4 regions of the Streptomyces sp. NPDC050416 genome follow, and region 2 is predicted to be linked to each of the others. Evidence: riboswitches for the same ligand, from Rfam matches in the RefSeq annotation. Region 2 holds a riboswitch; each other region holds the start of a gene.

What was found. A riboswitch is a leader RNA that binds a small molecule or an ion and turns the genes downstream of it on or off. The one in region 2 is predicted to bind cyclic di-AMP.
Positions count from the first base shown of each region.
Region 1: linked by a shared signal. The riboswitch ahead of ACIBL4_RS07640 (NlpC/P60 family protein) and the one ahead of ACIBL4_RS02695 (peptidoglycan DD-metalloendopeptidase family protein) in region 2 are both predicted to bind cyclic di-AMP.
Region 3: linked by a shared signal. The riboswitch ahead of ACIBL4_RS34405 (M23 family metallopeptidase) and the one ahead of ACIBL4_RS02695 (peptidoglycan DD-metalloendopeptidase family protein) in region 2 are both predicted to bind cyclic di-AMP.
Region 4: linked by a shared signal. The riboswitch ahead of ACIBL4_RS35925 (M23 family metallopeptidase) and the one ahead of ACIBL4_RS02695 (peptidoglycan DD-metalloendopeptidase family protein) in region 2 are both predicted to bind cyclic di-AMP.

Region 1 is NZ_JBITII010000002.1:575,781-581,529, forward strand. It holds gene pcrA (DNA helicase PcrA) at 1-760, opposite strand, end outside; cyclic di-AMP (ydaO/yuaA leader) riboswitch at 1,051-1,224, shown strand; gene ACIBL4_RS07640 (NlpC/P60 family protein) at 1,233-2,420, shown strand; gene ACIBL4_RS07645 (hypothetical protein) at 2,530-3,543, shown strand; gene ACIBL4_RS07650 (hypothetical protein) at 3,521-3,874, opposite strand; gene ACIBL4_RS07655 (NlpC/P60 family protein) at 4,296-5,363, shown strand; gene ACIBL4_RS07660 (LuxR C-terminal-related transcriptional regulator) at 5,381-5,749, opposite strand, start outside.
Region 2 is NZ_JBITII010000001.1:589,361-595,109, reverse strand. It holds gene ACIBL4_RS02715 (helix-turn-helix domain-containing protein) at 1-168, shown strand, start outside; gene ACIBL4_RS02710 (DUF6126 family protein) at 165-284, shown strand; gene ACIBL4_RS02705 (tyrosine-protein phosphatase) at 306-1,103, opposite strand; gene ACIBL4_RS02700 (alpha-galactosidase) at 1,283-3,358, shown strand; cyclic di-AMP (ydaO/yuaA leader) riboswitch at 3,670-3,831, shown strand; gene ACIBL4_RS02695 (peptidoglycan DD-metalloendopeptidase family protein) at 3,836-4,759, shown strand; gene ACIBL4_RS02690 (DUF6250 domain-containing protein) at 4,956-5,672, shown strand.
Region 3 is NZ_JBITII010000014.1:22,166-27,914, forward strand. It holds gene ACIBL4_RS34395 (PrsW family intramembrane metalloprotease) at 1-19, shown strand, start outside; gene ACIBL4_RS34400 (aldo/keto reductase) at 53-997, opposite strand; gene ACIBL4_RS34405 (M23 family metallopeptidase) at 1,106-2,137, opposite strand; cyclic di-AMP (ydaO/yuaA leader) riboswitch at 2,149-2,305, opposite strand; tRNA gene ACIBL4_RS34410 (tRNA-Met) at 2,605-2,678, opposite strand; gene ACIBL4_RS34415 (dihydrofolate reductase family protein) at 2,836-3,996, opposite strand; gene ACIBL4_RS34420 (MarR family winged helix-turn-helix transcriptional regulator) at 4,102-4,617, shown strand; gene ribA (GTP cyclohydrolase II) at 4,784-5,425, shown strand; gene ACIBL4_RS34430 (MarR family winged helix-turn-helix transcriptional regulator) at 5,525-5,749, shown strand, end outside.
Region 4 is NZ_JBITII010000015.1:122,072-127,820, forward strand. It holds gene ACIBL4_RS35915 (pitrilysin family protein) at 1-92, shown strand, start outside; gene ACIBL4_RS35920 (M16 family metallopeptidase) at 89-1,477, shown strand; cyclic di-AMP (ydaO/yuaA leader) riboswitch at 1,670-1,833, shown strand; gene ACIBL4_RS35925 (M23 family metallopeptidase) at 1,847-2,632, shown strand; gene ACIBL4_RS35930 (GntR family transcriptional regulator) at 2,820-3,515, shown strand; gene ACIBL4_RS35935 (HPr family phosphocarrier protein) at 3,710-3,991, opposite strand; gene ACIBL4_RS35940 (GNAT family N-acetyltransferase) at 4,169-5,749, shown strand, end outside.

The sequences.
Region 1 (5,749 bases), on a different contig from region 2:
CGAAGTCGAGGGCGTTCGCCTCGCGCAGCCGCGACTGGTACATCGCGTAGGCCTGGGCGAGGGTCTTCTCGAAGCCGTCCGTGGCCTGGGCGGCGAAGTCCTCCTCGTCGATCAGCTCGTTCTTCAGGTTGCTGATCTTGGCGCTGAAGGACTTCGGCGGGAAGCGCTTGGGGTCGAGGTCCAGGTCCCGGCAGACCAGGGCCATCAGGCGCTTGGAGTCGGCGGCGTCGTAGATCGAGAACGAGGACGTGAAGCCGAGCTTCTTGCTCTCGCGCCGCAGAATGCGCACGCACGCGCTGTGGAAGGTCATCACCCACATCGCGTTCGCCCGCGGGCCGACGAGCTGCTCGACGCGCTCCTTCATCTCGCCGGCGGCCTTGTTGGTGAAGGTGATCGCGAGGATCTGCCCCGGGTGCACGCCCCGCTCGGCGAGCAGGTGGGCGATGCGGTGCGTGAGCACGCGGGTCTTGCCGGAGCCGGCGCCGGCCACGATGAGCAGCGGGGAGCCGGAGTGGACGACGGCGGCGCGCTGGTTGTCGTTCAGCCCCTCCAGGAGGGCGGCGGTGTCCACCGGCGGGCGCGGGGCACCGTCGCGGTAGTAGGCGTCCCGGTCCGGGGGCACGTCGAACTTCCCGCCGAACAGATCGTCCGGAACCGGCTCCGGTACGTGATCGTCCTCGGGTGGCGGCGGGGGCTCGTCCGCGGGGCCCCGCTGGGCCTGGAGGTCCGCCAGGAAGCTGTCGTCAAAGAGGCTGCTCATCGCTCTCCGAGTCTAGGGCGCCCCACTGACAGCCCGCCGCCGCCCTGAGAACATCGCCGAAAGGAACCCCTCATCACCCTGTATCCACGCACGATCACAGTCCGCTACGACTGTCACAATTATGACGAACTCGTGACCAACGCCCCTCCGTCGATGACTCTCGGCGACGCTTTCGACTAAGGTCACGAAAATGTATCGGGCATATCGCCCATCAACCTTCACAAGGGCAACACGAGTTGGCTACCGTGCGGGCAGGCCGCACGACCCCCACCGGCGAACGTCGCCGGGCCGCGCGGCCTCCGCCGAGTCCGGTGTGCCGCAGCGGCAGCCGGAGCCGGGGACCCAACCGAGAACTCTGGGGTGAATCGGCCGGACTCCCTCCACGGAGACGGCAGTAGGGCAACCCTTCCGATGTACCCGCCCGAACCCGACAGCTAACCCGGTAGGCGGAGCATGGAAGGAGTCGCCTCCCTTGGCGTCGCACCGCAAGTCGCGTCCCGCTGGTACGCGCGTCGCAGGCATACGGACCCCCGCCCTGGCAACGGCGGCCCTCACGTCCGTCGCCCTGCTGTCCCAGTCGGCCAATGCCGCCCCCGAGGCCGACGACAAGCCGAGTCTCGAGGAAGTCGAGAAGAAGGTCGACGACCTGTACCGCCAGGCCGAGTCGGCGACCGACAAGTACAACTCGGCCAAGGAGAAGACCACCAAGCAGAGCAAGCGCGTCGACACCCTCCTCGACGACGTCGCCAAGCGCACCCAGAAGCTCAACGAGGCACGGGAGGAACTCGGTTCCTTCGCCGCCGCCCAGTACCGCACCGGCGCCTCCGCCCCGGACACGGCGACGTTCCTGCTCGCGGACACCCCGCAGGACTACTTCGACCAGACCCAGCTGATGGACCGGATGACCGGCCGTCAGAAGGTCGCGGTCGACGACTACGTCACCCAGCAGTCCGAGACGATGAAGAAGCGCCAGGAGGCCACCGAGAGCCTCGAGACGCTCACCGAGACCCAGGGCGACCTGAAGACGGCCAAGGCCACCGTCCAGCGGAAGCTCGCCGACGCGCGCGACCTGCTGTCGAAGCTGACCGCCGAGGAGAAGGCACGCCTCGCGGCGATCGAGCGGGAGAAGCAGCAGGAGGCCGCCCGCAAGGCCGCCGAGCTGGCCCGGCAGCAGGCCGCGCAGCAGCAGGCGCAGGAGCAGGCCGCCCAGCAGCAGGACAGCGGCTCCTCGTCCACGGGCTCGTCCTCGTCCACGGGCTCCGGCTCGTCCACCTCGACGGCCCCGGCCGATTCCTCGTACGCCACCAAGGCCGAGAAGGCGCTCGCCTTCGCCCGCGCCCAGATCGGCAAGCCGTACGTCTGGGGCGCCGTCGGCCCCGGCTCCTACGACTGCTCCGGTCTCACCCAGGCCGCCTGGAAGGCCGCGGGCGTCACCCTGCCGCGCACGACCTACGACCAGGTCAACGCCGGCACCACGGTCCCGCTGACCGACGCCCAGCCCGGTGACCTGGTCTTCTTCTACGACGACGTCACCCACGTCGGCATCTACATCGGCAACGGCATGATGATCCACGCCCCGAAGCCCGGCACTTATGTGCGCGAGGAGTCGATCTACTACGACGGCGAGTCGGCGATCCACAGCGTGGTGCGGCCGGCCTGAGGCCGTACTTCACGGAGGGCACGCGCGTATGGGGGCGCTCTCGCGTTTTTGAGGCGCCCGCGCGCGTGCCCCGCTCGCAACGCGCGCGGCGCCTCCTAGCATCGGGCCCATGCCCGGCCCCTCCCCCTCCACCGCCTGGTGGGCGCAGCGCGCGCCGTCCGCCGGCGCCGCCGTGCTGGCGACCGGCACCCTGTCGGTCGGTCTGGACCTGGCGGGGTACGGCGGCCTGTCCCGTATCGCCCTCGGTCTGGGCTGCGCGGCGTGGCTGCTGCTCGCCGCCGACTTCACGCTGCGGCTGCTGCTGGCGGGCACGGGATGGCGGGCGTACGCGGGAGTGCCGGGCCTGGTGGACACCGTGGCGACGGCCGCCCTCACCACCGTGGCGGCGACGGCCGTCCTGGGCACCGGCTTCTCGGCGGCCGGCGCGCAGTCCCTGGCCGCGGCCCTGCTGGTGCTGGCCGTGCTGCTCTGGCCGGTGCCACTGGTCCTCCCGGCGCAGGACGGGGAGCGGCGCAGGCCCGGGACGGTGTTCGCGCGCTGCATGGCCACGCAGGGGCTCGCGGTACTCGGTGCCACGCTCGCCGCGGCCGAGTCGGCGGCCTGGCTCGCGCACGCGGCGCTGGTGCTGTTCTGGCTGGGGCTCGTGCTGTACGTCCTCACCCTGGCCCGCTTCGATGTGCGGCAGGTGGCCGAGGGGCGCGGCGACCACTGGCTCGCGGGCGGGGCGCTCGCCCTCTCGGCGCTGGCCGGGGCGCGGCTGATCAGCTCCGACAGTGCGCGCCTGTACCTGTGGAACGTCGACGACCGCGGCGTCCTGCGCAATGTGACCGTCGTGCTGCTCGTGCTCACACTGGCCTGGTGCGCCGTCCTGCTCGCCGCCGAGTTCCTGCGCCCCCGCCCCCGCACCGACATCCGCCGCTGGGCGACCGTGTTCACCTGGGCCAAGACGGCTGCGGCGACCCTGGCCGTCGCCGCAGCCCTCGACGTCTCCTGGCTCGACGGCTTCGGGGAGCTGCTGCTGTGGGTCGCGGTGGCCGCCTGGCTCGGGGCCACCGCCTGGACGCTCGCCTCCGTCCGGGCCTATGCCGCACCCGGGCGGGTCAGGTCCAGAGCACGGCGATGAAGACGTTCGCCGCGGTCAGCGCCCCGACCAGGCCGAACAGGCCCTTGTCCACCTTCTCGTCGTCCCGCTTCACGTAGACCAGGCCGAGGATCACGATCAGCAGGGCCAGCTTGACGCCGATCTTGACGTTGTTCACGGACTGGTCGTCGGCCTGGTTGAGGCCGACCAGGATCACACCGGTGACCAGCATCGTCAGCGCGCCGTGCAGCATCGCGGGGGTGTAGCGGGCGGTGCCCTCGCCCATCGCCTTCATCTGGGTGAGGAAACCGCCCAGGAGGGACGCGATGCCGATGATGTGGAGGCCGACGAAGAGGTGGATGAGTACGTCCATGAGGCCGGAGCCTAATCAGGGGCTCCTGTGCCGCCCGACACCGGGCCACCAATGCACATATCCGCCCCATAGCACCTGATCACTGTCACTCCCCCATGAATCGACGCATCGGTCATCACGCTGAGTGAAGTAGACGACGTGGAGGCCGGATCACGGTCGCATACGCTCACTGCCGGTCCTCTCGGGACAGTTCCGCGCACCCGCCACCGGCCCGCCACGCCGGGCTTTAGCGTCCTCCACCAGGTGACCGGCTCCCCACCGCCGCCCGGGCCAGGGGCGGCAGTCGGGCACCACCGCCGAAGAGGTCCGGCGGCGGCCCGCTTCCCCTGTGCGGGCCGCCGCCGGACGCGCGCTGGTCGCTGTCCGCTCCCCCAGCGGCCATTCGCAGCCACCGGCGGTCGAGGAAAGGAGTGGCCTCCAGTTGGCAGCGCACCGCAAGCCCCGACAGCGCTCGATGAGTGGCAACAAGGCCCGTACGGCCGCCACCATCGCCCTCGCAGGCGCGGCGACAGCGACGGGCTTCGACGGAACCGGACACGCCGAACCGCAGCTCACCCCGAGCCAGGTCAAGGCCAAGGTGGACAAGCTGTACCAGGAGGCGGAGGTCGCCACCGAGAGGTACAACGGCGCCAAGGAGAAGGCCGACGCGGCCGGGCAGCGGCTGAAGGACCTGCAGGACCAGGCGGCGCGCAAGGAGGACCGGCTCAACTCGGCCCGTGAGGCGCTCGGCTCGGTCGCTGCCGCGCAGTACCGCGCCGGTGGCCTCGATCCCGCTGTGCAGCTCGCCCTGTCCGACGACCCCGACCGGTACCTGAAGAACGCCGAGTTCGTCGAGCGGGCCGGCAACCGGCAGCAGGCCGACGTCGCGCGTGTACGTCGGCAGCTCCGGGAGATCGAGCAGCTGCGCGGGGCGGCCCACATCGAGCTGACGTCACTGAAGTCGCGGCAGACGGAGCTGAAGCGCCACAAGAAGACCGTCAACGGCAAGCTGGACTCCGCGCGGCAACTGCTGTCCCGGCTCAGCGTGCAGGAACGTTCCAGGCTCAGCGAAGCGTCGGGCACGGGCCGCGCCTCACGCTCCTCGACGGGCCCGCGCGACACCCTGGCCGCCCCGGGATCCGCCGCGGCCCTGGCACCCAACTCCCGCGCGGCCGCCGCCGTGTCCTACGCCTACCAGAAGCTCGGCAGCCCCTACGTCTGGGGCGCGACCGGACCGAACGCCTTCGACTGCTCGGGCCTCGTCCAGGCCGCGTACCGCTCCGCGGGCGTCTCCCTGCCCCGCACGACGTACTCCCAGATCGACGCGGGCCGCCGCGTCTCCCGCTCCGAACTGCTCCCCGGCGACCTGGTGTTCTTCTACGCCGGCATCAGCCACGTCGGCATCTATGTGGGCAACGGCCGGATGATCCACGCCCCGAACCCGTCCGCCCCGGTCCGGGTCGCCCCGCTCGACGAGATGCCGTTCACGGGCGCTACCCGGGTGGTGTGACAGGGCGGCGCCCGGGGTCACACCAACCGGCGGGCCGTCGCCCAGCGCGTCAGCTCGTGCCGGTTGGAGAGCTGGAGCTTGCGCAGGACCGCCGAGACATGGGATTCGACCGTCTTCACGGAGATGAACAGCTGCTTGGCGATCTCCTTGTACGCGTACCCCCGGGCGATGAGCCGCAGCACCTCGCGCTCGCGCTGGGTGAGGCGGTCCAGGTCCTCGTCGACCGGCGGCGCGTCCGTGGAGGCGAAGGCGTCGAGGACGAACCCGGCCAGCCGTGGGGAGAAGACCGCGTCGCCCTCCTGGACACGGAAGATGGAGTCGACGAGGTCCGTGCCGGTGATCGTCTTGGTGACGTATCCGCGGGCCCCGCCGCGGATCACGCCGAT
Region 2 (5,749 bases):
ACCACGCACCAGCTCGCGCCGGGCGACAGCGCCCACTTCGACTCGCTGACCCCGCACCGGATCGCCGCTCAGGACCCGGACGGTGTCGAACTGCTCTTCGTCCACACCCTCTTGCAGAGTCCCACGGCCGCCCTGTGCCTGGGCCCCACCCCGGGAGACAGGCCGTGAAGGACATGGAGGAGAAGTTTCCCCGCGCCCTGTGGGTGCGGCTGTTCATCTACCTCGTCGTGGGCCATGTCTTCGCGGCCTTCGTGTATCTGCTCTTCGAGGTGGGCGCCAAGTAGCCGGCGGGCCGGCGGCGGCCGTCAGTCCAGCAGCCGCTCGCGCAGCCGCCCCCGGGTCTGCGGGGTGAGCCCGAGCCCCTTCTCCAGGTAGGCGTCGACGCCGCCCCAGGTCTCCTGGATGGTGTCGAAGGCCGCCGTCAGATACTCGGCGCGCGCGTCGAACAGGGGGCTGAGCAGCTCCATGACCTCGGGGGAGTAGGCCGAGGCGGCGGTGCTGCTGCGGTGCACCTTGTAGCGGCGGTGCTTGGCGTTGGACTTCAGGTAGTCGTCGACGATCGCCTCGCGCTCGACGCCCAGGGCGAGCAGTGTCACCGCGATGGACAGGCCCGCGCGGTCCTTGCCCGCCGCGCAGTGCATCAGCGCGGGGACGCTGTCCTCCGCGAGCGCGTGCAGCACCCGGGAGTGCTCGGCCGTGCGGCTCCGGATGATCGCGCGGTACGAGGCGATCATCCGGTCCGCGCCCTTGCCGTCCGCGAGGATCGCGCGCAGCTGGTCCAGGTCGCCGTCGCGCACCATCTTCCAGAACTCGGCGCCGTCGGCGGGGTCGCTCAGCGGCAGGTTCACATTGCGCACGCCCGGCAGTTCGACGTCCGGCCCTTCCAGCTTCTGGTCGGCCGCGTTGCGGAAATCGAAGATCGTGTGCAGGCCCAGGGTGGCCAGGAAGGCGGCGTCCTCCCCGGTCGCATGGGCGAGGTGGCCGCTGCGGAACAGCACTCCCTGCCGCACCCGCCGTCCGTCCACGGTCGGAAGCCCGCCCACATCGCGGAAGTTGCGCACTCCGGCCAGCTCGGGCTCGGTCGACGGGACCTGCTGTGTCACGAGGGCTCCTCCCCTTCGGCGCCGCCGGCGCGGCTCGTCGACGGGCATCACTCGACGATACGACATGCCTGCCTGGGGCAATGAGTTGTCCACAGGCGTTGCCGGAAGCCCCCGCGGCCCTTGATGATGTCGGAGCCTGGTCGCACCTGGTCGGGCTTGTTCGAATCTGTGAGGCCTTGATGCTGGACATCTCCGAAGACGGTCGTACATGGGTCCTCTCCGGGCCGGCCAGCAGCTACGCCGTCCATGTCACCGACCGGGACGAACTGCTGCACCTGCACTGGGGGCCCCGGATCGCCCTCGCCGACGCCGAGGCCCTCGCCGTCCGGCCGCTGCCGGACTACTGGCCCTTCGAGTCACCGCTCGACGGACGCGAGGAGTATCCGGTCGAGGGCGGCCCCCGTTTCACCCGGCCCGCCCTGTCCGTACGCACCGGCGAGCGGCGCGGCACCGAGTGGACCTACGAGGGCCATGACGCCGAGGACGGTGAGCTGCGGCTGCGCTTCCGCGACGGCGAGCTGGCCATCACGCTGCACTACCGGATGCGCCCCGGGACGGACGTCGTCGAACGCCGGGTGACCCTCGACAACCACGGACCCGCCGTTGAGGTGCTGCGCGCCGACTCCGCCACCTGGACCCTGCCCGACCGCGACTCCTGGCGGCTGTCGCAGCTGTACGGCCGCTGGGGTGCCGAGTCCCGGCTGGAGCGCTCCGGCCTCACCCACGGCGAGAAGGTCATCGGCAGCCGCCGCGGCCACACCGGTCACCAGCACCTGCCATGGGTCGCGCTCGACACCGACGCGACCGAGGAGCACGGCGAGGTCTACGGATGCGCCCTGAGCTGGTCCGGGTCCTGGCGGATCGCCGTGGCCCAGCTCCCGGACGCGCGCGTGCAGATCACCGGCGGGGCCGGCTACGACGACTCGGGCCTGCTGATGCTGGGCACGGGGGAGTCATACACGACGCCCGTCTTCGCCGGGCTCTGGAGCGACGGCGGCTTCGGCGGGGCGAGCCGCGCCTGGCACGCCTACCAGCGGACGTACGTGATCCCGGACGCGGACCAGGACCGGCCGGTGCTGTTCAACTCGTGGGAGGCCACCGAGTTCGACATCTCCGAGGAACAGCAGCGGGCGCTCGCCGAGCGGGCCGCCGCCATGGGTGTCGAGCTGTTCGTGGTCGACGACGGCTGGTTCGGGACGCGCACGAGTGACCGGGCCGGGCTCGGCGACTGGACCCCCAACCCCGACCGCTTCCCGGGCGGCCTGAAGCCGCTCGCCGAGCACGTGCACGGCCTCGGCATGCAGTTCGGGATCTGGGTCGAGCCGGAGATGGTCAACCCGGACAGCGAGCTGTACCGCGCGCACCCGGACTGGGTGCAGTATCAACCGGGACGAAAGCGGACGGAGTTCCGCAATCAGCTCGTACTGAACCTCGCCCGCGAGGACGTCCAGGAGTACCTCTGGGAGCAGCTCGACGGGCTCCTGTCCAGCGCGCCGATCGACTACGTCAAGTGGGACTTCAACCGCTGCTTCACCGACGCCGGGTGGCCGGACGACCCCTACCCGCAGCGGCTGTGGGTCGACCACGTGCACGCCCTGTACGCCCTGCTGGACCGGCTGCGGGCCGCCCACCCCGGGGTGGCCTTCGAGTCCTGCTCGGGCGGCGGCGGCCGGATCGACCTCGGTGTGCTCGGCCGCACGGACCAGGTGTGGACCTCGGACAATACCGACCCGCTCGACCGGCTCGCCATCCAGCACGGCTTCAGTCAGATCCACCCGGCCCGGGTCATGGCCGCCTGGGTCACCGACAGCCCGAACGCCATGCTCAACCGCCGGGCCAGCTCCCTGCGGTTCCGGTTCGTCAGCGCCATGGCCGGGGTGCTCGGGGTCGGCGGCGACCTCACGAAGTGGACGGAGCGGGAACTCGCCGAGGCGCGGGACTGGGTGGAGCTCTACAAGGAGATCCGGCCCGTGGTGCAGCGCGGCGACCTGTACCGGCTGCGCCCGCCGGAGGGCGGCCTGAGCGCCGTGCAGTACGTCCTCGGCGACGAGATCGTCGTCCTCGCCTGGCTCCAGGCGCAGCGCTACGGCGAGCCCGTTCCGCCGCTCCGGCTGCGGGGTCTCGACCCGGCGGCGTCGTACGAATGCCTCGAAACGGGCGAAACTCACCGGGGAGCCGTGCTGCTCCATCACGGGCTGCGGGTCGGTCTGCGCGGGGATCTGGACGCCACCGTCGTCCGGCTTAAGAGCAAATAGCCCTTCTGTCCGAATGGAGAGTGCTTCGGTTGTTTAGGCATAACGTGCCCCGGCTGTAAAGGAGATGAGGTCGGGGTGCGTGAGCATCGTCATATTCGTGACGATGTGTTGTTGCCATGTGCACGTAATTTCGGTGTGATTCAGGGGAATTGCGGGGAGCTGGAGATCGGAAATCCACGCTCCGTGACGGAAAAAATGTCGGCGCGTCAAGAAAAACGCCGTCACGGGCAACCGCGAGCTTGTCCCTTTGCGTCCTGGTCGCTTACGTTCCCCACCAATCCGGACGGACGCCTAATCCTGCCGCCGCCCGGAGCCCGCACACACTGACCCGACGTACGGCAGGAGCGGGGGACCCACAGGTAAGACGCCTGTTCCGGTTCCCGGAACGGCTTGGGGTTAAGCCGCGCCTCGGCGTGGCCGGGCATCTCCAGTCCGAACCCGACAGCTCACCTCGCAGGCGACGGAGAGGAATTCGCCATGCCCGCGAAGGGTAAGCATCGCCGCCCGAAGTCCCAGCGTTTCACCCGCTCCATCGCCGTCGCCGGAACCGGTGGGGCCGCTCTCGCCCTTCCACTCATGGGGGCCGCCGGCGCCCACGCCGCCACCCCGCAGTCGGCTCCGGAAAAGGCCGTCCAGTCCGCGCCGGCCGCCGAGAAGAAGGCCACCGAAAAGGCTACGGGCGCCCGCTCGTACACCGTGCGGGCCGGTGACTACCTCGCGAAGATCGCCGACGAGCAGCACGTCGACGGCGGCTGGAAGAAGCTCTACTCGGACAACCGTGACGCCGTCGGCGACGACCCGTCGCTGATCCACCCGGGGCTGAAGCTGGCGATCGGCAAGAAGGCGGCGGCGAGCGGGTCCCCGGCCCCGTCGAAGGCCTCGCCATCCAAGTCCTCGAAGTCCCCGGCGTCGAAGTCGTCCGCTGCCGAGTCGCCCTCGAAGCCGGCCGCCGCCAAGCCGGCCGCCGCCAAGTCGGCCGCCGCGACCTCCAGCGGCTACACCCTCCCCGTCGAGGGCGCCACCGTCGGCACCCCGTACCACATGTCCGGCAGCATGTGGTCCAGCGGCTACCACACCGGTGTCGACTTCGTCGTCCCGACCGGCACCTCGCTCAAGGCCGTCAGCGCGGGAACGGTCGTCTCCGCCGGGTGGGGCGGCGCGTACGGCAACCAGGTCGTCATCAGGCTGAACGACGGCAGCTACGCGCAGTACGCCCACCTGTCCTCGCTCTCCGTCTCGGCCGGCCAGACCGTGAGCGCCGGGCAGCAGATCGGCCTGTCCGGTGCCACCGGCAACGTGACCGGACCGCACCTGCACTTCGAGATCCGCACCACGCCGGACTACGGCTCGGACGTGGACCCGGTCGCCTTCCTGCGCTCGCACGGCGTCTCCGTCGGCTGACCGACCGCGTCACCACCTGCCTGACACGCGACCGAAGGCCGGACCCCGATCCCCGGGTCCGGCCTTCGGTGTGTGCGCGCACCTTCCGATCGCCCCAAGGGATCGACAGCGGGCGGCAGTTGGGACACAGTGATCCCATCCGGAGCGCAAGCGCTTTCTAGATCCTTCCAGGCGGATCACCAAGGAGATGTGTCCCGTGCCGACCTCCCGCAGAGCGTTCGCCAGCCTGGCCGCCGGAGCCGCCGTGGCGGCCCTCGTCCCGACGGGCGCCGCGCACGCCGCGCCCCGGCACCGCCGCCTCATCGCCCGAGACGACTTCCATCACGGCCTCGCCCAGTGGGCGACCGAACTCCAGGACGGCGGCACCGTCACCGCGTCCCGTGGTGTTCTGGAGATCGACGTACCGAGCGGCGCGACCGTATGGTTCAGGCAGCGGCTCGAAGGGCCGTACGCCCTCGAGTACACCGCCACGCCCGTCTCCGAGGGCGGGGCCAACGACCGTGTCTCGGACCTCAACAACTTCTGGAACGCGACCGACGTCCGCTCCCCGGCCGACCTCTTCGCCACGCCGCGCGGTGGGGCGCTGGACGAGTACGACCACCTCACGACGTACTACGCCGGCTACGGTGCCAACTACAACACTACGACCCGGCTGCGGCGGTACGTCGGGCAGCCCGGAGTCCGGCCCCTGGTCCACGACTACACCGAGCCGCTGCTGGTGCCGGGTGAGCCGAACCGGGTGCGGATCGTCTCCGACGGTTCGACGGTGCGGTGGTGGAACAACGGGAGGCTCGTCTTCGACTACCGCGATCCGGAGCCGTACACGAGTGGGCACTTCGGCTTCCGGACCGTGTGGAGTCACTTCCGGATCACGGGATTCCGGGTGTGGCGACTGACCCCCCAACATCGCTGACGGGTGTCCTATTCCGGAGTTGGTGAACACTTGGGGAGTGGCTTATCTCACCGCCCGTCAACCCTTTCCTACGGTCG
Region 3 (5,749 bases), on a different contig from region 2:
CAACCCCTACCGGTCCTAGCCGACCCCCCAATCGGCCACCGGTCGGAACCGCTCAGGCCGAAGCCTCCGTGAGCCGCCCGGCCTCCGCCTCCGTCAGCGTCAGCTCCCCGACCCCGATCAGCGCGGGCAGCTGCTCCACCGTCCGCGCGGAGGCGATCGGCGCCACCACGGTCGGCTGGGCCGCCAGCCAGGCGAGGGCGACCGTGGCGACGGGGACGTCATGGGCCGCGGCGATCTCGTCGAGGGCGTCGAGGACCCGGCGGCCCCGCTCGGTCTGAAGGTGCTGGGCGGCACCGCCCGCCCGCGCGCTGTCGACGCTCGTACCGGGCCGGTACTTGCCGGTCAGGAAGCCCGACGCGAGCGCGTAGTACGGGACGGCCGCCAGGCCGGTCCGCGCGGCGAGGTCCTGGAGCTCGCCCTCGTAGGTGTCGCGGGAGACCAGGTTGTAGTGGGGCTGGAGGGCCACGTACCGGGCGAGTCCCTCGCGGTCGGAGAACTCCAGGGAGGCCCGCAGCCGCTCCGCGGAGATGTTCGAGGCGGCGATGTACCGCACCTTCCCGGTCGTCACGAGTTCGTCGAGCGCGCCGATGATCTCCTCCACCGGCACGTCGGGCTTGTCGTAGTGCGTGTAGTACAGGTCGATGTAGTCGGTGCCGAGGCGCCGCAGGGAGGCATCGGCGGCGGCCTTGATGTTGGCGGGGGACAGGCCCTGGAACTGGGGGTGCTGGCTGACCTTCGTGGCGACGACGACGTCCGCGCGGTTGCCCCGCGACGTCAGCCACTTGCCGAGGACGGTCTCGGACTCGCCGCCCTGGTTGCCGTCCGCCCACGCCGAGTAGACGTCGGCGGAGTCGACGAAGTTGCCGCCGGCGGCGGTGTACGCGTCGAGGACGGCGAACGACTGTGCCTCGTCCGCGGTCCAGCCGAAGACGTTGCCGCCGAGGGCGAGCGGGAAGACCTCGAGGTCGGAGGAGCCGAGCTTGCGAAGAGAAGTCATGCTCCGTGTCAACGGCCGTGCGGGGGAGGCCCATTCCACAGCGGACGCAAAACTCCCGTAAACGGCCCCGCACGAAACCCCGCACGAGACCGGAAACGCCGCCGTCGCTCAGACGTTCAGGCCCTTGCCCCGCAGCCACGCGAGCGGGTCGATGCCGTTGCTGGAGCCACCGGTGTGGACCTCGAGGTGCAGATGCGCCCCGGTGACGTTGCCGGTCGCGCCCACGCGGCCGATGACGTCGCCCGTGCTGACCTTCTGGCCGACGCTGACGCCGATGGACGACTGGTGCGCGTACCAGATCTCCGTGCCGTCATCGAGGGTCAGGACGGTCTTGTAGCCGTACGAGCCGTTCCAGCCCGCCTCGGTGATGGTGCCGCTGTGCACCGCCTTGATCGGCGTGCCCGTGGGGGCGGCGAAGTCGAGGCCGGTGTGGTAGCCGGAGGACCAGTAGGCGCCGGCCTGACCGAAGGTGGAGGTGATGGTGTACGCGGAGGTCGGCAGCGTGTACTGCTTGGCGAGGGCGGCGAGCCGCTCGGCCTCGGCCTTCTTCCGGGCCTCCTCCTCCGCCTTCTTCTTGGCTTCGGCGGCCTTGGCCTTGGCTTCCTGCTCGGCCTTGGTGGCGGCCTCCGCGGCCTCCTTGCGGGCGGCTTCGGCGGCGTCCTGCGCGGCCTTGGTCTCGATCTGTTCCTGCTGGTGCTCGACCTGCGCCATGATCCGGGCGCGCAGTGCCTCACCGGCGCCGGAGGTGCCCTGCTCGGTGTCGGCGGACGCCGTGGCGAGGTCGCTGAGCGGAGTGGCGGAGCCTTCGGGGGTGTCGTCGTCCGAGATGAGGGAACCCACCGAGGGAAGGTCCGGGACGGAGATCGACACCGGCGGCTTGCCGGTCTGGGCGCTGGCCATGCCGCCCGCGCCCACGGCGGCTATGACGCCGACGCCGAGGACGGTGGAGCTGCGCGCGAGGCCTCCGCCGCGCTGCTTGGTGACGCGATGCCGGCCACGGATGGGGCGGATGGACTCCGCGGTGGGGTTCCATTCCTGGAACGGGCCCTCGTCGGTGTGGTGACCGCCGTAGCCGAAGGTTTCGGTGTCGCGCTGGTTCGGCGCGGACGGGGCCGCGGGGGCAGGCCGGTTGGACGCCACGTGGGCGTACTCCTTTCCTTCCTTCTCGCCTACCGGGTTAGCTGACGGGTTCGGAGCAGGAAGGTCTCCTACGCGCGTATACCGGCCGTGCTTCCACGGCGGCATCCGCTCGATTCACCCCAAGTGGTGGTTCCCCGGTTCCCTTTCAGGATTCGGCGCGTGCGCACGGAGCCGCCTTCTGTGACGGCTGGGACGACCGCGCTGCGTTATCGAACGTTAATAGACGCGCGGTGGGTATTCCAGCGATTCCGCTTGATCATTAACCTTTTTCGCGCGGACCAACCTGCCATGACCGGCCTAAAACGGGCGAGTTGACCGCTGCGCAAGTGACTCACGGGTTTTGACGGTGTGTCAGTTGTGATGCGGAGCGGTGTGATTCACTCACCGACAGTGATGTCGGCAGTAATGGAGAACCCAGGAAACACCGAGGGCCGGAACCCTTTCGGATTCCGGCCCTCGGCCTTCAGTAGCGGGGACAGGATTTGAACCTGCGACCTCTGGGTTATGAGCCCAGCGAGCTACCGAGCTGCTCCACCCCGCGTCGTTGTGACTCCAGTGTACGCCATCCGCGGGACCACTCGCGCACACCCGGTACTCAGCGGCCCGGGTCGCCCGTCCGCGCTGTCGTAGCGGCCCTGGAGGCAGCGCGACCCGCGAGGCGGCCAGGCTGCAGGATCCGTGGGCCGATCGGCCCGAGCTCAGGGCGTCAGGTGGTGGTTCGGGGCCTTGGCGCGCTCCTCGTGCTCCGGGAGGACGAGGACCTCCACTCCCCCGGCCGCCAGCAGGCCGCTGCCGTCGGCGTCCGCCACGAAGGTGTCCGGCTCGCGCCAGGCCGTGACCACGCGTCGCACGCCCGCGTCGAGGATCAGCCGGGCGCAGGGTGCGGGGCGGGAGGCCCGGCGGGCGCAGGGCTCCAGGCTGCTGTAGACCGTCGCGCCGGCGAGCCTGGGGTCGGCCGGGTCGAGCTTGGCCAGGGCCGCCTCCTCGGCGTGCACGAGCGGGTCGCCGCCCTCGCGGGAGTGGCCGCGGGCCAGTTCGGTGCCGTCGGCCGCGACGACCACCGCGCCGACGCTGAACGCCGTGTCCGACGGCGGGCACTGCGCGGCCAGTTCGCAGGCCAGGGCCAGCCAGTGGTGGTCGGCGGCGACGGGGAGGGGGCCGGTGCCGGGAGCGGTCGGCTCGTAGCGCATGAGGACCACGTCCTCTATCCGCCGGGTCTCCAGCAGCCGGAGCCGGCCGGACTGGTAGCCGCCGGGTCCGAAGAGGCGGGGGGCCCCGGGGTCACCGACGAAGAGCGGGGCGAGGACCAGCTGGAGTTCGTCGGCGAGGCCCTGGGTGAGGAGCTGGGTGTGGATCAGGCCGCCGCCCTCGACCATGAGGCGCCGTACGCCCCGGACGTCGTGCAGGTGGGTGAGGAGCCGCCGCCAGTCGAGGTCGGCGCCGAGGGGGACGACGTCGGTGGCGTCGGCGGCATCGGTGCCATCGGCAGTGGCGAGGCCGAGGGCACGGGCGCGTTCGGCGCCCTGGTCGGTGGTGTAGAGGACCTTCTGGCCGCCGGTGTGCCAGAACTGTGCCGCCGGGTCGAGGTCGCCGGAGCCGCTGACCGTGACCTTGAGGGGGTACTCCGGCAGGCCGGCCGCCGTGCGGGCGGCGCGCCGCTCGGGTGAGTTGACCAGCAGGCGCGGGTTGTCGGCGCGGACGGTGCCGGCGCCGATCAGGATCGCGTCGACGGACGCCCGGACCTCGTCGACCCGGTCGAAGTCGGCCGGGCTGGACAGGAGCAGGCGTTCGGGGCCGGTGTCGTCCAGGTAGCCGTCGAGGGAGACGGCGGCGGACAGCAGGACGTACGGGTGGGGCATCGACGCTCCCGGCTCGTGGAAACTCGTGACGGACGGCGGACTGACGGGACGGCGGACTGACGGGACGGGCTTGGTTCAAGTTTGAAACAAACCTACACTGGGTGCATGACGACTCGCTGGCTCACCCCCAAGGAGCAACGCGCCTGGCGCGCGTACATCGCCGCCTCGCTGCTCCTGGAGGACGCGATCGACCGGCAGCTCCAGCAGGACGCCGGCATGCCGCACCTGTACTACTCCATCCTCTCGGTCCTGTCGGAGTCCCCGGAGCGGCGGCTGCGCATGACCGATCTCGCCGAGCGGCTGAAGATCACGCGCAGCCGGCTGACGTACGCGGTGACGCGGCTGGAGAAGGACGGCATGGTGCGGCGCGAGGCCTGCCGGTACGACAAGCGGGGCAGCATCGCGGCCTTGACGGACGACGGGTTCGCCGTACTGGACCGGGCAGCGCCCGGGCATGTCGAGACCGTGCGGAGCTTCCTGTTCGACCGGCTCAGCGAGGAGCAGGTGGAGCAACTGGAGGAGATCTCCACGGCGATCGCACAGGGGCTCCAGGAGGACGGGACGCGGCCGGCGTCGGACGACGTGCCGTGGCGACGGAGGTCCTCCACGGCCTGTTCGTGAGCCGCCTTTGGTGAGGCACGTCACAACACACCTCGATCTCACCGCCTTTCATTGCTTCAAATTTAAAGCAAGTGTAGGGTTCCGGACGTGGATCTGCTTCAAATCTGAAGCAGACTGCAAGCCGACGGCTGTGCAGCCGAACAGGAACGGAACCCGGAGGCCCCGCATGCCCGACACCCCCGCTGTCCTCGCCACCCCGCGCTCCCGCGTCCGGGTCCCGCTGCGCTTCCACGACGGCTACGAGGTCGACGCCGAGGTCGTCACCTTCCACGGCCTGGCCGACGGCCAGGAACACGTGGCCGTCGTCCTGGGCGAGCCCGGTCCGGTTCCGCTGGTGCGGCTGCACTCCGAGTGCCTGACCGGGGACGTGTTCGGCTCGGCCCGCTGCGACTGCGGCCCGCAGCTGCGCGAGGCCGTCGAGCGCATCGCCGAGCGCGGCGGCGTGCTCCTCTACCTCCGCCAGGAGGGCCGGGGCATCGGCCTCTACAACAAGCTCGACGCGTACGCCCTCCAGGACGAGGGCCTCGACACCTACGAGGCGAACGCGGCCCTGGGGCTGCCGGAGGACGCCCGCGACTACACGGCGGCGGCCCAGATGCTCCGGGCCCTGGGCGTCGGCGAGCTCGACCTGCTCTCCAACAACCCCGACAAGGCCGCCCAGCTGCGCGACCTGGGCGTGGCCGTCCGCGACCGCGTCCCCACGGGCGTCTTCACCACCGCGCACAACGTCCGGTACCTGCGCGCGAAGGTCCTCCAGACCCAGCACACGCTGCCGCTCGTCGCGCTGACGGGGCTCAGCGCGGGCTGAGCCTCCCGGCCCGGCCGGGTGCGTGAACGGGGCGGCTTGCCCCTCGGCTCATCGGGTACAGCCTTTGAAAGAGGGCGACCTCTGCAGTACCCGGAGCTTATGGAAAGTGACCGTTTCGTGACCGATCTCGGCGGCCCCGGCGACCCCCGGGCGAGGGGACCGGGCGATGGCCCGGAGGCCGTCGCGGCACAGATAGCCGATGCCGTGGAGAGCCTGACGGCCCTGTGGTCGGTCGCCGCCCAGGAGGCTGCACTGCGGCTGTCCCTGCACCAGCTGCGGGCGCTGCGCACCCTGGAGGCGGCGCCCGGCCTGAACCTGACGGCC
Region 4 (5,749 bases), on a different contig from region 2:
AGACGGGCGACGCGGAGACCGCCGAGGACGCCGACACCACCGACGACACCGCAGCCGCGGCCCTGAACGAGAACGAGGAGGCGGCCAAGTGACCGAGCTCGCCACGATGGACTTCCACCCCCAGCCGCAGGCGGGCGAGGCCAAGCCGTGGGCCTTCCCGGCCCCCGAGCGCGGCACGCTCGGCAACGGCCTGACGGTCCTGCGCTGCCACCGCCCCGGCCAGCAGGTCGTCGCCGTGGAGGTGCTGCTGGACGCACCCCTGGACGCCGAGCCGGCCGGCCTCGACGGTGTGGCCACGATCATGGCCCGGGCCTTCTCCGAGGGCACCGACAAGCACTCCGCCGAGGACTTCGCCGCCGAACTGGAGCGCGCCGGCGCCACCCTCGACGCGCACGCCGACCACCCCGGCGTCCGGCTCAGCCTGGAGGTGCCGGCCTCCCGGCTCGCCAAGGGGCTCGGCCTGGTCGCCGACGCCCTGAGGGCCCCCGCGTTCGCGGACAGCGAGGTCGAGCGGCTGGTCCGCAACCGCCTCGACGAGATCCCGCACGAGCTGGCCAACCCCGCCCGCCGTGCCGCCAAGGAGCTCTCCAAGGAGCTGTTCCCGGCGGACTCGCGCATGTCCCGGCCCCGCCAGGGCACCGAGGAGACGGTCGCCGCGATCGACTCCGCGGCCGTACGCGCCTTCTACGAGAGGCACGTCAGGCCCGCCACGGCCACGGTCGTGGTCGTCGGCGACCTCACCGGCATCGACCTCGACGCCCTGCTCGGCGACACGCTGGGCGCCTGGACCGGCTCCGCGGCCGAGCCGCGCCCGGTGCCGCCGGTGACCGCCGACGACACGGGCCGGGTCGTCATCGTGGACCGCCCCGGCGCCGTCCAGACGCAGCTCCTGATCGGCCGGATCGGCCCGGACCGGCACGACCGCGTGTGGCCCGCGCAGGTGCTCGGCACGTACTGCCTCGGCGGCACCCTCACCTCCCGCCTGGACCGCGTGCTGCGCGAGGAGAAGGGCTACACCTACGGGGTGCGGGCGTTCGGCCAGGTCCTCAGGTCCGCCCCGGACGGGACCGGTGCCGCGATGCTCGCCATCAGCGGCTCCGTGGACACGCCCAACACCGGCCCCGCCCTCCAGGACCTCTGGACGGTGCTGCGCACGCTCGCCGCCGAGGGGCTGACCGACGCCGAGCGGGACGTCGCCGTGCAGAACCTGGTCGGCGTGGCGCCGCTGAAGTACGAGACGGCGGCGGCCGTCGCGAGCACGCTGGCCGACCAGGTCGAGCAGCACCTGCCCGACGACTTCCAGGCCACGCTGTACCGGCAGCTCGCCGCGACCGGCACCGTGGAGGCCACCGCGGCGGCCGTCAGCGCCTTCCCGGTGGACCGGCTGGTGACCGTGCTCGTCGGTGACGCGGCGCAGATCAAGGCCCCGGTCGAGGCCCTGGGCATCGGCGAAGTCTCGGTCGTCGCCGCCGAGTAGGAGCACGCGCGCGCAGGGGCCCTGGTTGTCTTCTAAGGCACCAGGGCTCCTTTATGCCCGAATTGGTGCGGAGGTTGCCTGTCTGCCCTGTGGGATGCGCTACAAAAACCGGGATCCGTTTGGGAATTGAAAGTGGCCCCGCTTAGGTTCGTCCGGGCTGTTCGTCAGGCAGTGCGCCGCACCCGCGGCACCGGACAGTCATCGCCGAGTCCCCGTACGGCGCGAGCCAGGGGAGCCGGGGACCCACCGCAGTCCCTGGGGTGAATCGGACGCCCGCGCGAGCCGCGAGGGGGTCCGTAGGAGACCTTCCTGCTCCGAACCCGTCAGCTAACCCGGTAGGCGAGAAGGAAGGAAAGGACCAGGCACTCCATGGCGTTCACCCGCGCCACCGGGAAGCACCGTCGTCCCAGCCGGATGCAGCGCGGCACGGCCCGCGCGGCGGGCGTCGCGGCCCTCGCCACCACCGGTGTCATCGGCAGCGTGGCCGCCCCGGCCTTCGCGGCCGAGCCCGCCGTCGAGCAGACCGGCCTCACTCCCGTCGTCACCATGGGCGACACCGTGGCCCAGCAGATCGACGCCCAGGCCGCCGCCCAGAAGCAGGCCGCCGAGATGGCCGCCGCCAAACAGAAGGCCGAGGAGGCCGCCCGCGAGCGGGCCGCCGAGGCGGCCAAGGAGGCCAAGGAAGCCGCCGAGAAGGCCCGCGAGGCCAAGGAACGCGCCGCCCGCGAGGCCGAGCGCAAGCGCCTCAACACCTTCGTGCCCCCGATCTCCGGCTCGTACGTCTCCACCGGTTACCAGGCCAGCAGCGGCCTGTGGTCCTCCGGCAGCCACACCGGTGTCGACTTCCACGCCGCCAGCGGCACCTCCGTCCACGCGGTCGGCATGGGCGAGGTCGTCGAGGCCGGCTGGGGCGGCTCCTACGGCAACCAGATCGTGATCAAGATGAACGACGGCACGTACACCCAGTACGGCCACCTGTCGTCCATCAGCGTCTCGGTGGGCCAGAAGGTCACCCCCGGCCAGCAGATCGGCCTGTCCGGCGCGACCGGCAACGTCACCGGTCCGCACCTGCACTTCGAGGCCCGTACGAGCCCCGAGTACGGCTCCGACATCGACCCGGTCGCCTACCTCCGCTCGCACGGCGTGAGCGTCTGACGGCGCACCACTCCGCTTCCCGAGGCCCCGGCTCCCCGAGCCGGGGCTTTCGGCGTTTGTGACGCCCGGCTGTCCAAAAAATATCCCTGGATTCCGGTCTGCCGTCGGAAATTCCGGCTCATTGCAATAGAGTCACGGAACACGTGTCACTCGTCGACGTTTCACGGGGATTAAACGGAGGTCGGTCATGCGCATTCCGGCGCACTCGGTGTGCACGGCCATCCGGGACGACATCGTCGCGGGTGTCTACGAACGCGGCGGCCGGCTGACCGAGGAACTCCTCGCCCGCCGCTACGGTGTCTCGCGCGTCCCCGTCCGGGAGGCCCTGCGCACCCTGGAGGCCGAGGGCTTCGTGGTGACCCGGCGGCACGCGGGCGCGTGCGTCGCCGAACCCACCGAGCAGGAGGCCGCCGACCTGCTGGAGATGCGGCTGCTGCTGGAGCCGCTCGGCGCGGCCCGTGCCGCCCAGCGCCGCACCGAGGCCCACCTGAAGGTCCTGCGCGGCCTGGTCAGGCTCGGCCAGGAGCGCGCCCGCCGGGGCAACAGCGACGACCTGCGCTCCCTGGGCGGCTGGTTCCACGAGACGCTCGCACAGGCCTCCGGCAGCCCCGCGCTGACCTCGATGCTGACCCAGCTCCGCCACAAGATCGCCTGGATGTACACCGTCGAGGCTCCGGCCGGGCCCGTGGAGTCCTGGACCGAGCACGGCGCGATCGTGGACGCGGTGGCGCGCGGGGACAGCGAGCGCGCGCGGGCGGTCACGGCGCTGCACACCGAGCGCGCGACGGCCGCGCACCGGCTGCGTTTCGGCTCCGCCGGGGAGCGGGCCGAGCGTGTGAGGAACTCGCAACATCCCGTAAACACGGCGAGCCTGCGGCATTAACACGAGAGCCGTATACAAAGAGCAGGTAATTCGCGGGGGATTATTTCTGCTGCCCGGGAACGGGAATGCGCGGCCGATCGTGATGGGAAATGGCGACCCGTGACCGGGAATGGCGAAGGGCTCGCCCGATGAATTCGGACGAGCCCTTCTGGTTGCACCGGACCAGGGGTACCGGATCAGGCGCGGAAGAATGCTCAGACGGTCTCGGGCAGTTCCTCGAGACCCTCGGAGACCAGCTTCGCCAGCCGGTCCAGGGCGGCGTCCGCACCCTCGGCGTCGGAGGCGAGGACGATCTCCTCACCGCCCTGGGCACCGAGGCCGAGGACGGCCAGCATGGAGGCCGCGTTGACGGGGTTGCCGTCTGCCTTGGCGATCGTCACCGGGACGCCTGCGGCCGTGGCGGCTCGGACGAAGATGGAGGCGGGGCGGGCGTGGAGGCCCTCGGCCCAGCCGACGTTGACGCGGCGCTCAGCCATGTGTTGCTGCCCTTCGGTTTTCAGGGTTGTCTAGACCAGTTTCCCACACGTGAAGCTGCGCCGGAGCGGTCCTGATGTACCGCCCCGGGGTGCCGTCGGATCGCGGCCTCGACCCGACTGACGCCCTCCACAGACTGCCTCGCGCCGCTGTCATACGCCAGACGTACTCTGGGGCCCATGCAGACCTCGCCGGACCGGCACGAGTATCCCGCCCACTGGGAAGCCGACGTGGTGCTGCGCGACGGTGGCACCGCGCGCATCCGGCCCATCACCGTTGATGACGCCGAGCGCCTGGTCAGCTTCTACGAGCAGGTCTCCGACGAGTCGAAGTACTACCGCTTCTTCGCGCCGTACCCTCGCCTGTCCGCCAAGGACGTCCACCGCTTCACGCACCACGACTTTGTGGACCGGGTGGGACTCGCGGCCACAGTCGGCGGCGAGTTCATCGCCACCGTACGCTACGACCGGATCGGCGCGGACGGAACGCCCGCGTCCGCACCCGCCGACGAGGCCGAGGTCGCCTTCCTGGTGCAGGACGCCCACCAGGGGCGGGGCGTCGCCTCCGCTCTCCTCGAGCACATCGCCGCCGTCGCCCGCGAGCGCGGCATCCGCCGCTTCGCCGCCGAGGTGCTGCCCGCCAACAACAAGATGATCAAGGTGTTCACGGACGCCGGGTACACCCAGAAGCGCAGCTTCGAGGACGGCGTCGTCCGTCTGGAGTTCGACCTCGAACCCACCGACCGCTCCCTCGCCGTGCAGTACGCGCGCGAGCACCGCGCCGAGGCCCGGTCCGTGCAGCGGCTGCTCGCGCCCGGCTCGGTCGCCGTCATCGGAGCGGGGCGCACCCCGGGCGGCGTGGGCCGCAGCGTCCTCGGCAACATCCGCGACGCCGGGTACACCGGCCGCCTCTACGCCGTGAACAAGGCACTGCCCGAGGGACGGAAGGAACTCGACGGCGTGCCCGCCCACCGCTCGGTGCGGGACATCGACGGCCCGGTCGACCTCGCGGTCGTCGCCGTGCCGGCCGACCACGTGCCCGAGGTCGTCACCGAATGCGGCGAACACGGCGTGCAGGGGCTGGTCGTCGTCTCCGCCGGATACGCCGAGAGCGGCACCGAGGGGCGCGAACGCCAGCGCGCCCTCGTGCGGCAGGCCCGCACCTACGGCATGCGGATCATCGGGCCGAACGCCTTCGGCATCATCAACACCTCCCCGCGGGTACGGCTCAACGCCTCCCTCGCGCCCGAGACGCCGCGCCCGGGCCGGATCGGCCTGTTCGCCCAGTCCGGCGCCATCGGCATCGCCCTGCTGTCCCGGCTGCACCGGCGCGGCGGCGGCGTCACGGGCGTGACCGGCGTTTCCACCTTCGTCTCCTCGGGCAACCGGGCCGACGTCTCCGGCAACGACGTCCTGCAGTACTGGTACGAGGACCCGGACACCGACGTCGTCCTCATGTACCTGGAGTCCATCGGCAACCCCCGCAAGTTCACCCGCCTCGCCCGCCGCACGGCCGCGGCGAAGCCCCTGGTCGTGGTCCAGGGCGCACGGCACGCGGCCGCGCCCCAGGGGCACGCCGTACGGGCGACCCGGCTGCCGCACACGACGGTCTCCGCGCTGCTGCGGCAGGCCGGCGTCATCCGGGTCGACACCATCACCGAGCTGGTGGACGCCGGGCTGCTCCTCGCCCGCCAGCCGCTGCCGGCCGGGCCCCGGGTGGCGATCCTCGGCAACTCCGAGTCGCTCGGCCTGCTCACGTAC